4 regions of the Halobacillus sp. Marseille-Q1614 genome follow, and region 2 is predicted to be linked to each of the others. Evidence: predicted binding sites of a transcription regulator. Region 2 holds the regulator's gene; each other region holds the start of a gene.
The links. Region 2 encodes Rex, which represses fermentation and respiration genes when NADH is low (regulators of the CRP and FNR family bind a similar motif). Its sites were predicted from a motif close to TTGTGAAATATTTCACAA; they were not measured.

Region 1 (3,136 bases), 1.3 Mb from region 2:
ACAACACTCCAGGAATAAGGGCTTGTAAAAAGTTCTCCATACAAAAGCCTCACACCATTGGCCGATTCTTCTATAAAGCCGCCTTCAGAAATCGTTAAAGTTGTAGAAAGAGAGGCAGGAATTAACAAGCCCGTTGCCCCATATAAAAACATATACAAATGGTTATCTTTTGAACCATAGTTTTCAAACGCGTAAAACGACCCTCGAATAGCTAGCAGAACGATCGCGATGCTTCCTGGTATTAACAAGGCCTGACCGTAATAATAGGCAGAGTCCGGAAAGAAACCGACAATCCCGACAAAGAAAAAGACGAAAAATACGTTCGTTACTTCCCACACCGGGGATAGATACCTTGAGATTAACTGATTCATAATATGATCTTTCTTTGTCACTTTAGCATAATACGCATAAAAACCTGCGCCAAAATCGACCGAAGCTACAATTAAATAGCCATAAAGGAAGAACCAGAGCACAGTTATGCCAATATATTCATAGCCCATTATTGATCACCCTCCTTTAAAGCGGCAGCTTCATCAGGATAACGGTTTTCAAACTCTGCCTCTGCCGGATGGTTTTTAAACATTTTACGGAGGACAGTAATACATCCTGAACCAAGGATAGTATATAAACCGATGAACAGAATGAACATAAGACCGACATGGTCAGAGGTTGTTGCCGCTTCAGAGACTGTCATGAATCCTCTTAAAATCCACGGCTGACGGCCTTCTTCAGCAAAAATCCAGCCAAATTCGATCGCTAGCATGGCCAGCGGTCCGCTTACGGCAATTCCCCAGAGCAGCCATCTATTTTCTTCATTCCATTTTTTCACCTTCCAGAATAGGAGAAATAAAGCAGATATCCCGAGTAGATAAAAGCCGATGGATACCATTAAATCAAACATGTAGTGAATCCATAACGGCGGCTGCTCATCCACTGGTGTTTCATTTAGTCCTTCGACTTCCGCGTTAAAGTCCCCATGTGCTAAAAAGCTTAAAGCTCCCGGCAATTTTAAAGCTGCCTGGGGCTCATTATTCTCATCCAGATAGCCGAACAGAACCAGATCTGCTCCTTCTTCTGTTTCAAAATGCCATTCCCCGGCAGCCAGTTTCTCCGGCTGGTATTCAGCGAGAAATTTCGCGGATAAATCACCCGCTACCGCTGTCAGCAGGGCAAAGATAAACGTAGCCGTTACAGTTAGTTTCAAGGCTTTCTTGTGGTATGCAGAGCCTTTTTTCTTAAGAATCATAACTGCGGAAATCGTCGCTAAAATGGCAGCCGATGTTAAGTAAGCCGAGGATACGACGTGAAAAACTTTAGTCGGAGTAGCCGGGTTAAACATTGCAGCCAGCGGACTAATCGCTGATACCGTATCCCCATCTAGCTCAAAGCCCTGAGGAGTGTTCATAAAACCATTTACAGTCGTAATGAAAAATGCGGACATCGTTGAACCGAGAATAATAGGAATTGACAGCAGCCAGTGATAAATCGGCTTTTTAAACCGATCCCACGTATATAAGTAGATCCCCAGGAAGATAGCTTCAAAAAAGAATGCAAAAACTTCCATAAACAGAGGCAGGGCAATCACATTACCTGCAATCTGCATAAAGTTAGGCCACAACAGGGAAAGCTGAAGACCGATTGCTGTACCTGTTACAACTCCCACAGCGATAGTTACTGTCATACCGCGGGTCCAGCGCCGTGCCAGCAGCTGCAAATGCTGATCTTTCTTTTTAATACCAATAAGTTCGGCAATAGAAATCATTACAGGAATTCCTACGCCTACCGTAGCAAAGATAATGTGAAAAACGAGTGTTAAGGAAGTAAGAAGCCGGCTCATTAATACCGGATCGTCAAAGAACATAATTATTCCCCCAATTACATAACAAGCTGAAATACTCATCACCAATTATAAAACGTGATAACGGTTCCTTTTCCCCAGAGACATGACGATTTTGTGACAAACTTCACAAAGTCAAGATTTAATGTAATCTTACCTAATAATAAGAAAAATGTCGATTAAATCGACCTGTACTATAGACCTATACCACAATCCGCACAAAAAAATGCCGCTGTTTAAACACAGCGGCTATTAAATCGCATCAAGCATCTGAAATTGGGCTTTTACTAATTCAAAGTATTCTCCTTTTTGTTCCATCAAATCATCGTGAGATCCGTGTTCAAGTATTTTTCCCTGCTCAAGAACATAAATCGTGTCGGCTTCCCTAATGGTTGAAAGCCTGTGAGCGATAATAATCGCCGTCCTTCCTTTAAGCAGGCGTCTAAGCGCATCCTGAATCTTCATTTCTGTTTCTGTATCTATGCTTGCTGTTGCTTCATCTAAGATTAATATTCGCGGATCTGCAAGCAATGCTCTTGCGAATGAAAGCAGCTGCCGTTCTCCAGCTGAAAGGATGCTGCCCCTCTCTTCCACTTCTGTTTCATAGCCTTTATTCAGTCTCTTTATAAAATCATCGGCACCGACAACTTTGGCGGCTTCCATAACTTCCTGATCTGATGCGGTCGGCCTCCCAAAACGGATATTCTCCATAATCGTACCTGAAAATATAAATGTGTCCTGAAGTACGACACTAATCTGCTGGCGCACACTATCAATCGTGACATCTTGTAAATTATGGCCGTCGATCTTAACCGCACCCTTTGTCGGGTCATAGAAACGGCTGATCAAATTAGCAATCGTTGATTTGCCAGATCCAGTATGCCCAACGAGAGCCACTGTTTCGCCTGATGGAATGTCAATGTTGATGTTATGCAGGGCAATCCGCTTATCATCATAAGCAAACTGCACACCTTCAAACTCAATATGGCCTTGCATGTCTTTTAACTCTTCCGCATTTTCTTTCTCTTCAACGTTAGGCTTTTCATCTAAGAATTCAAAGATCCTCTCAGAAGCCGCCATTGCCATGAGCAGCTGATTATACATCTGTCCCAGTCGTGAAATTGGCTCCCAGAACATGCCGAGGAAAAAAGCAAAAGTAACAAAGGTACCGTTTGTAATGTCTCCCTGTAAAATTAGAAAAGCACCGTAGGATATTAAAATTACCGTACCGACAGCATTGCACATTTCAACAAACGGACGAAACATCGCACTTTTTCTAGTCGCTACATTCCATGACTG
Region 2 (3,136 bases):
CTGCTTTTCATATTTCTTCAGCTCAAGCTCATAATCGGCTTCTTTCTTTTTCAAATAATCGCTGTAGTTGCCGTGATATTTTTTTGAGCCCTGATAGGCGATTTCATATACGGTATTAACGATCTCATCTAAAAAGTAGCGGTCGTGCGAGACGATGACGACTGCTCCATCATAGCCTTGAAGGTAGCCTTCAAGCCAGGCAAGGGTATCAATATCTAAGTGGTTTGTCGGCTCATCAAGAATTAATACATCCGGCTTCGTTAATAGCAGTTTCCCTAACGCAAGACGAGTTTTCTGCCCGCCGCTTAAGGAAGAGATTGGTGTGCTCCAGTTAAAGTCACGGAAGTTCAGTCCATTCAGCACGGACTTAATCTCGGCTTCATACTGATAGCCGCCGGCTTCTTTAAAATAGTTCTGCTTCTGGTCATAGCTGCTTAACAGCTTCTGATAAGCGTCCTGGTTCTCAAGCAGATCCGGATCTGCCATATCGGCTTCCATAGAACGCAATTCCTGCTCAAGCTTTTTAAAATGGGAAAAAACCTTCTCCATCTCGCTCCAGATCGAATCGCTCGATTGCAGGCCGGTATTCTGCGCCAGGTAGCCAAGGGTTACTTCTTTTGGTTTGAAAATATCGCCGCTGTCATAGCTCATTTCCCCAGCCATCATTTTAAGCAGCGTACTCTTGCCGGCACCGTTACGGCCGACAATCGCGATACGGTCATTTTTCTGTACTTCTAATTTTATATTCTCTAAAATCAACTCAGCACCAAAACGCTTCGTTAATTGATTTAATTGCATGAGAATCATGTAGTTTCACCTCAGTCAAGATAAGTGTATCCTATGTAGGATCAGAGGATCAAGGACAGGTACTCGAGATTGTGAAACACTTAACGACTTCTATTTGATTTTTTGGTAAAATAAGAGTACTGTTTCAAGTAACAACATGCTAGCAAAAGGAGTCAGACGGATGGCAGATTTCACTCACTTTAATGAACAAGGACGAGCCCGCATGGTGGATATCTCCGCTAAGGGAGACACGGTGCGTACAGCGGTTGCACGCACGAGTGTCGAAGTGAATGGAGAGATTTATCATAAGATTACCCATGATGAAATGGAAAAAGGCGACGTACTCGCTGTCGCTCAGGTAGCGGGCATCATGGCTGCTAAGAAAACACCCGATTGGATCCCGATGTGCCATCCTTTATCACTAAAAGGCGTAGACATTACGTTTCAATGGGACGTAGACGCAGGCTATCGATTAATCATTTACGCTTCTGTTAAAACAAAAGGAAGCACAGGAGTTGAAATGGAAGCGTTAACGGCCGCATCCGCCACCGCCCTGACGGTTTACGACATGTGCAAAGCGGTCGATAAAGGGATGGTCATCGGTCCCACTTGCCTTGAGGAGAAAACAGGCGGGAAAAACGGGGATTACCGGAGAAGCGATCGGTAAAAGGAGGGTCCTTCAAGCAAATGGATATCGAAAATCAAAAAATACCACAAGCTACAGCAAAGCGTTTGCCGCTATATTACAGATTTATTAACAACCTGCACAGCCAGGGCAAGCTGCGCGTCTCCTCAAAAGAACTCAGCGAAGCTGTGAAAGTCGATTCCGCGACAATCCGCAGAGATTTCTCCTACTTCGGAGCCCTCGGAAAAAAAGGCTACGGCTACAACGTTGAACACCTGTTGTCCTTTTTTAGAAAAACACTGGATCAGGATGAAACGACCAACGTTGCCCTGATCGGTGTCGGAAACCTCGGAACCGCATTTTTAAACTATAACTTTACGAAAAACAATAATACGAAAATCAAAGTCGCCTTTGATGCTGATGAGAAGCGGGTCGGAGAAACGGTTGGCGGTGTGCCGATTAAGCACATCGACGAGCTCGAGGATTATATGGACAACATCTCGGTTGCCATCCTGACTGTTCCGGTATCAGCCGCACAGGGAATTGCTGACCGTCTCGTGGATGCTGGCATTTCCGGCGTTCTGAACTTTACGCCAGCAAGGATTACCGTACCAGCAAGCGTACGCGTCCATCACATCGATCTCGCGGTTGAACTGCAGGCGCTCGTCTATTTTCTAAAACACTACCCGCTAGATGGGGAATCAGAAGAGGATAACCAATAAGGTTATCCTCTTTTTTTTTCGTTAGGAGCTGGTACGTGCGGAGGAGGCGGTCATTTCGCACGTATTTTCCAATTTTTGCTATTTCATAAAAATGTAAATCCAGCCGTCTATAGCCGGAAAACGTTTTTAACTGTAAAATATAAGAAAAAAGGCAGGGAGGGACCCTGATGAAAGAGCATATCCACAGGTATTGCATGAAATTAAAAGGTACAACTCATGATTATAAGGAAGAATGGAGCGCTGACCGCTACCACGTCGGCGCAAAAATGTACGCCATGGTTGGCGGCGACTCAGAAAGGACACCGATCATTTCGTTAAAATGCGACCCCGAACGAGCCGAGGTGCTGCGCGATACATATGAAGGCATCATCCCCGGCTATTACATGAACAAAACGCACTGGAACTCGATCTACCTGGAGGCCGACCTCCCCGATGGCTTGTTGGAAGAACTGATTTCTCATTCGCACACGTTAGTTTTTAACAAGCTGACGAAGAAGCTGCAGAAACAGATCACTGAAGCGGACTAAAACAATTATGAATGGTTTATTTGCTAGGTTGGATTTCAAGGGAATACTTGTCTAATTCACTTTACACTTCCATTAAAAAGAAGGGAGAATAAAAATGATTACCAAGATGAAGGCTTTAATAGATAACCAGTATGGTAAACCACGCGGATTACTAGGAATGTATTTTGGCGAAAAAATGGTCAGGCAGCATAAACCAGAAACATTATGGACCATTGAATTACTAAGAAATATAGAAGATAAAAGTGTGTTAGAGCTGGGGTGCGGCGCGGGATATGCCATGAAGCATATATTAAGCCGAGATAATGTTAAGGAAGCGGTAGGAATTGATCTTTCCCCGGTTCTCATTCGGTCAGCTGCCATGAGAAATAAAAAAGCAGTCATTGAAGGAAGAGCTAAATTAGTTGAAGGAGATGTAAAACAACTCCCATTCCAAAGTGAACATTTTAATAAGGTGTTCAGCATTCATTCCATTTATT
Region 3 (3,136 bases), 1.3 Mb from region 2:
CCTACCCCGCCAATTACAGCGAGCAGGCCGAACATAAATATAATTGCACCGTATATAAATGCCATTCTTCCATACCATAGCTTTGAAATTAGAGTGGTATCCCTATTAAATAGCACGAGAGAAATCAGGTGAAAAAGTAATGAAAGTACAAACCAGCCAAAAAAATTAGAAAGAGGGATATCATAATAAACCCCAGGCTCGTCCCATATCCAATATTGCTGAACTTTATAGGCTACAGGATCGAGTATTAAATCCATCGTGACGGCAATCAGACTGCCTGTAAGCACAAACAGTACTGTACGGGGGAAGAAATCAAAACGCCGGGTAATGCCCCGCGCCAGTTCATGAGAACATCCGATGACGAGCAGCCAGGCGAAGCCTATCGTCACAGGCGTATCGACGATTTTTAAGCCGAAATTCTCTCCGTAGCTGTAATCACCAAAAAGAAAGCCGGACTGTACCCCTAAATGTTCCACATAGATGCTGACAGCCATAACGATAAAGCTGTAAAGAATACCTCTCAACCAGCCGTAAAGCTGCGTAAAATAAATGCCTCCGATCACACCGGCTGTAATTAGAAAAACACTGTTCGCCCATTCAAGCCAGGGCGGCAATAGATCAAAGCTTAATAAAAAAACGCCGCATATGTACCAAATAATAAAAAAACGAAAGATTGCCGTTAACATGAACATTGCCCCTCTATAAATGATCTTTAGGTTAATGAAATGGTGTGATGAATAGCAGTAAGGTGAGAAGGTAAACAATCAGGATTCTCTATCATCATACCTCAAAAAGAAGCAGCACAAACAAAGATATGCACAGTCAAAGCGGGTACCAGGTACCGGTAGAGAGAAAACCGGTACCTGGTACCCAAAAAAAGAAAAAAGCACAGCTGCGATCAGCTGTGCTAAGAGGCTTTTTGGTGTTCTTCTGTAAAAATGTTCTGTTTATAGAGGTATGGTTTAACATAAGGTTCAATACCTATGCGGCTTGCATTCATTCCGCCGGCGAGAATCAAGCCAGCCATAATGACCATTTCAGGGTTGGTACTGATCGTTCCACTTAAAAGAAAAGCTACATTCATCACGATTCCAAAGAAGGCGCCTGTTTTTGTAAATAGCCCTAAGAGAAGCGCAAGTCCGACGAGCACTTCGCCCCACATGACGAGGAAGCTGAAGACTTCGCTGTAAGGAAGAGCGAAGTTTTTGAGAAATGCGGCCCACCAGCCTTGAACAATGGCATCCTGCCCTTGAGATTTAGCGATCGCTCCCTGTAGATAACCACTGGCATCAAAGTCCCCTGTTACTTTTCCAACTCCGGAACTAATCCATATATACCCTAAATAAAAGCGAATTAAAGTTAAAAGGATGGCTGAACTAAAGTGTTCCTGAAACCATTTGCGTAACATGAAATTTCCTCCTCTTTTTATTGTTCAATATTTCACAATATTTATTACACTTATAATATATTCGTTTTTTATAAAAAAGGGAATGACTTGATCAGTATTTCACAATTAGTTCACGACTTTATGTCTAAATTGTGACCGAGCCGCTATATGTATAATTTTCCTTATATCTGATACGAAAAATATATAAAAATTGAAGCTATTCTTTTATATTTTTGATAAACTAGAAGAAGAATGAGGAGGTGAGCGTATGGCAGAAATTGTTATGTTTCTTGTCTTGCTGGGTACGTTGTTTACGCTTATGGGGTTATGTATCTTCGACCGGGGCTAAGCAGCCGGACATAGGAAAAATCACATACTATACATGATGAAAAGTGAGCATCTTTAAAAGGTGCTCACTTTTTTATGTGTGTGGATTTAAGATGTAGGAGAAAAAATCTTAAAAGTTTTTATTTTTAAGGACACCTCCTGGTCATTTCTTTCGATTATAGAAGTGAAAGGAGGTGATCAACATGGCCGTATCAGCAGACAAAATAAATACTCAATTGCAGCTCGTTTTTGAAGATGGTTTAGATGGTAAAGGCAATGTGAAGTACCGCCGCAAAACTTTTGGAAACGTAAAAATGGAAGCCACTGAAGAACAGCTTTACCAAGTGGCCGTTGCGCTGGAGTCCTTGCAGCAAGATCTTCTTTCCACCATTGAGAAAACGGACCGATCTGTTTTAGTTGATCTTTAACCAAGTAAATATTATGCAGGAAGGAGGGGGAAGACTTGAAAAAGCTGGAGCTGAAATTTCTAAATGAAGAAGGCAAGATCGTAACGGTTTCTTTGGACAACCCAATTGAGCCGCCGGCAGAAGCAGACATCATTGCCGCTATGGACTCGATCATTGCCCAAAATTGTCTCTATTCAAGCGGTGGAGATTTAGTCGAAAAGAAGGAAGCACGAATTGTTGAAAGAAACGTAACGAATATTGAAATTTAATCCTAAAGCCGCTGCGACAGCGGCTTTTTCTTAAGGCTATGCTGCCTGGGGAATCTGCCGGACTCCTGCTTAAAAAAACGGTCGGCCTCCCGACCCCTAGAGAGGTCACGAGCGAGGAGAGTTTAATAAAGATGAAGTACGGTACGTTGTGTCCAACATTGAACGATCAAGCGTTTTGAGTGGCCGCTAAAAAGCGAACAGGAACCCTTGCTTTATTGGAACACCAATGCAGATACCAGTACTTTTCTATCAATTATAGAAAAAAAGAGGGGGTGTTGATGTGGAACAGTGGCTGCCGTTAATTACTGATCTGGGATTCCCTGCTGCTGTGACTTTTTATTTACTTCACCGCATTGAAGGGAAACTGGACGTATTAATAGAAGCTTTAAACCAAATTCCAAACAAGCTGTAAAAAAAGCCACCACAGCCTTTAGCAGCTGCGGTGGCTGATTTATTTTGTAAGTTCTACTTCATTAAAAGGAAAGATTACAAGTTCTGTTCGCCCGATAATTTCTTCTTCGGCTACAAACCCTAAACCATTTCGGCTGTCTTTACTGACGGAACGGTTATCTCCCATTACAAAGTAGCGTCCTTTTGGAACTTCAATTGGTCCAAAATCGCGGGTGTTCATTATTGCACCCTCATCAAGATAAGGCTGGTCGTGCTGCTGCCCATTTACATACAAATGGCTGTTGCGGATCTCAACGGTATCTCCGGGCTGTCCAATGACTCGTTTTACATAATTT
Region 4 (3,136 bases), 170 kb from region 2:
AAGATGAGAGCCTTTCATGTCATCAACATCGATCATTTTCTCTTCCTCAGGTATTATAAAAGGAGTATGGGAGGTTAACGTAATCAGACTGGCGACATAGGGCTTCTTCACAGTCTGCAAGTGATCCGCCGTCTGCTCAAAAAAAGCTTCATCACTAAGTCCCATTCCAATCGACTTTTCCTCAGCATGTTTATAATCGGTAATATCGTAGTATCGATCAAACCCCATCGAAGGATAGACGGCCTCCCGATTCCAGAAGGACCCCTCATCCCCGTGGAAAGCTGCCGCTGTATAGTCTTTTTCTTTAAATATTTTAGTGAGAGATGGATAATCAGCCCCCGGATAACGAAAGAATGTGCTTCCTTCTTTCAAAGGATAAAGGCTGTTTAATACGAGCAGTTCAGCGTCAGAGCTGTTTCCTTCTGCAGTTTGCGGATAATAGTTCGTAAAAGAAACGCCGCCTGACGCAAGCTTGTTTAAGTTCGGGGTAATTTCTTCACCATTAACCTTCTCTCCTAAGACAAACTGCTGAAGCGACTCAAATTGAATGAAAAGCAGATTTTTCCCTTCGAAAATACCAGGCATCATCAACGGTTCTTCCCGTGGAACCGCATAGTCTTCACTTGCCAGCAGTTCGTTAATGCTTTGTTTTTCATCCGCAGAAAGTTCAAGAAGCTGCTGTGAGGTAAGGAACTCCACCCAGTCGATCGCCTGGTGGCCAATCAAACCATAGTTACTTAAATGGGAATCGGCGGTGTATTTTTTAAACAACAAATCTCCTTTTCCACTTACTTGCATGGAAATCGGCTTTAAAGATAAAAAGATAAGAGAGAAGACAACGAGAACGCTAAATGGTTTAAAACTTCGTTCGCTAATAACCGGCCCCGACGTTCTAATATATCTTTCATAAAAGATCCATAAGGTTAAAAGAAAAGCGTCGATGAAAAAGACAATCTGCCAAAACGCCATTTGTTCGAAAATGCTTTCTGACATGCCTGAAAGATTGGAGCTCTGTAAAGTAACATAAGAAGAAAGCGGTGTCTGAAAATAATCCATATATAAATAAGATGACCAGCAATAGAAGCTGACAGCTAAGGAAATCAAGGCCCCGTACCAGAAATAATATTTTCTAAAAAGAAACATGATGCTGAAAACAAGGAGAGAGAAGCTCAGCGAGACGAGAAGGGCACCTTTTGACCAGTCAGACAGAAGATGATGACTGACGCTGGCAAGCTTGATAAAGGAAGCTAACGTAAAAATAGAAAACCAGATCATTCTTTTCATCGTGACACGTCCTTTTTTCTAGGTGGTTATAGTATGGGGGAAGAGATGGAAAATCATTCATAAATTTAGATGGGTATTCGATAATAAATGAGAATACAAGAGGCAAGGTCTGATAGAATGAATAGAGACTGATCAAAATGATTCTCACACAAGAAAAAATATAATATACTTAGTATGTGAAATACTTCACTAATGATTTTATAGTTAGGAGCTATACCATATGAAGCACCTCAGGGAAATAGCCTTTTCACAGCGGTCTGTTGTTATCACACTTGCGATTATGGCAGTGCTCATGGGCGCTGCGATCATCGGACAGGCTTATTACTTTGTTGCAGTGATCGAAGGTGTTTTTTTAAATAAAGCGTCATTTACATCTGTTCTTCCGCTGTTAGGAGGATTATTAGCTGTGCTTGCATTACGGGCCGTACTTATGTACGGTGCAGGACGTACAGGGATCAAGCTGGCTTCCAGGGCTAAAAACATGTTCAGGAAATCTTTATTAAATAAATATGCGAAAAATCCGGTCCAAGCTTCTATGCAGGGGCAGTCAGGGCGGAAAATCAGTGTGCTCATGGACGCCGCAGACGATGTCGACAGCTATTTCAGCAGCTACATTCCGCAAATGATACAAACCGCAATCGTTCCCTTCATGATCTTAATCGCTGTGTTTACGCAGCATTTATATTCCGGTTTAATTATGATCATCACAGCACCATTTATACCTTTTTTTATGGCGCTGATCGGAGTGATGACGAAGAAAAAATCAGACGAGCAGCTTGAGAAGATGGCTGCGTTCTCTGGCAGGTTCCTCGATACACTGCAAGGCTTAACAACCCTGAAGCTGTTTGGGAGAGCCCGGAAGCAGAGAGAGCTGATTGAAGAAAGCAGCCTTGGGTTTCGCGATGCCACGATGGAAGTGTTAAAAGTAGCGTTCGTTTCTTCTTTGATGCTTGAATTCATCTCCATGCTCAGCATCGGTTTAATTGCTATGGAAATCGCAATCCGCCTTGTCGTCTATGAAAATATTTCGTTTTTCTCTGCCTTTTTCATTCTCATTTTAGCGCCTGAATTTTACCAAGTGCTTAAGGATGCGGGGACCGCTTTTCATACAGGGCGCGGAAGCATCGTTGCTGCTCAAAAAATAACCGGAGAACTGGATAAGGAAACACAGACGCCAGCCTGGGGCAATGAATCGCTGAATACGAATGAACCACCGTCTATTGATTTATCACACGTAAGCTTTCGTTATAAAGAGGAAGGGTTTGCTTTACAGGCGATAAATGCCCATATCCCAGCTTACAGCCAAGTGGCCGTTGTCGGGCGGACAGGGTCTGGAAAAACGACATTGCTTCACTTGCTGGCTGGACTGGCGCCGTCTAAAGAGGGAGAAGTCCTTGTAAACGATCAGCCGCTCTCTTCCTACAGAGAAAGGGACTGGTTTGATCAGCTGAGCTACATTTCCCAGCATCCTTATTTATTCTCAGGGACGATTTCTGATAATATCGCGATCGGCTCTCGCGATGTAACGAGAGGGCAAGTGAAAGAAGCTGCAGAAAAAGCAGGGATAGCCTCAATGATTGAGTCCCTTGAAAAAGGATATGACACGCCAATTGGTGAAGCCGGACGCGGCCTTTCCGGCGGGGAAAAGCAGCGCGTGGCTTTAGCCCGTGCGTTCTTAAAGCGTCCATCTATCATCTTGTTTGATGAGCCGACAACAGGACTCGATCTATATACGGAAAAGGTTCTTCAGCAGTCGATGAAGGAGCTGGGCCGGTCATCAACAGTAATTACTGTAGCCCACCGCCTGCATACGATTCAGCAGGCTGATCAGATCTTTTTTTTAGAAGACGGG

Region 1: HUS26_RS07825 (cytochrome ubiquinol oxidase subunit I) is a predicted target of Rex. The motif match lies at 1,953-1,970, and genes of this name have one in related genera.
Region 3: HUS26_RS07950 (DoxX family membrane protein) is a predicted target of Rex. The motif match lies at 1,429-1,446, and genes of this name have one in related genera.
Region 4: cydD (thiol reductant ABC exporter subunit CydD) is a predicted target of Rex. The motif match lies at 1,459-1,476, and genes of this name have one in related genera.

What each region holds. Positions count from the first base shown of each region.
Region 1 is NZ_CADDWH010000001.1:1,556,395-1,559,530, forward strand. It holds gene HUS26_RS07820 (cytochrome d ubiquinol oxidase subunit II) at 1-500, opposite strand, end outside; gene HUS26_RS07825 (cytochrome ubiquinol oxidase subunit I) at 500-1,861, opposite strand; gene HUS26_RS07830 (ABC transporter ATP-binding protein) at 2,090-3,136, opposite strand, start outside.
Region 2 is NZ_CADDWH010000001.1:2,835,830-2,838,965, reverse strand. It holds gene HUS26_RS14060 (ABC-F family ATP-binding cassette domain-containing protein) at 1-807, opposite strand, end outside; gene moaC (cyclic pyranopterin monophosphate synthase MoaC) at 968-1,453, shown strand; gene HUS26_RS14050 (redox-sensing transcriptional repressor Rex) at 1,474-2,133, shown strand; gene HUS26_RS14045 (MmcQ/YjbR family DNA-binding protein) at 2,301-2,660, shown strand; gene HUS26_RS14040 (class I SAM-dependent methyltransferase) at 2,755-3,136, shown strand, end outside.
Region 3 is NZ_CADDWH010000001.1:1,576,278-1,579,413, reverse strand. It holds gene HUS26_RS07955 (carotenoid biosynthesis protein) at 1-686, opposite strand, end outside; gene HUS26_RS07950 (DoxX family membrane protein) at 908-1,408, opposite strand; gene HUS26_RS07945 (DUF1659 domain-containing protein) at 1,918-2,142, shown strand; gene HUS26_RS07940 (DUF2922 domain-containing protein) at 2,178-2,390, shown strand; gene HUS26_RS07935 (YvrJ family protein) at 2,671-2,802, shown strand; gene lepB (signal peptidase I) at 2,842-3,136, opposite strand, start outside.
Region 4 is NZ_CADDWH010000001.1:3,006,000-3,009,135, reverse strand. It holds gene HUS26_RS14990 (LTA synthase family protein) at 1-1,284, opposite strand, end outside; gene cydD (thiol reductant ABC exporter subunit CydD) at 1,505-3,136, shown strand, end outside.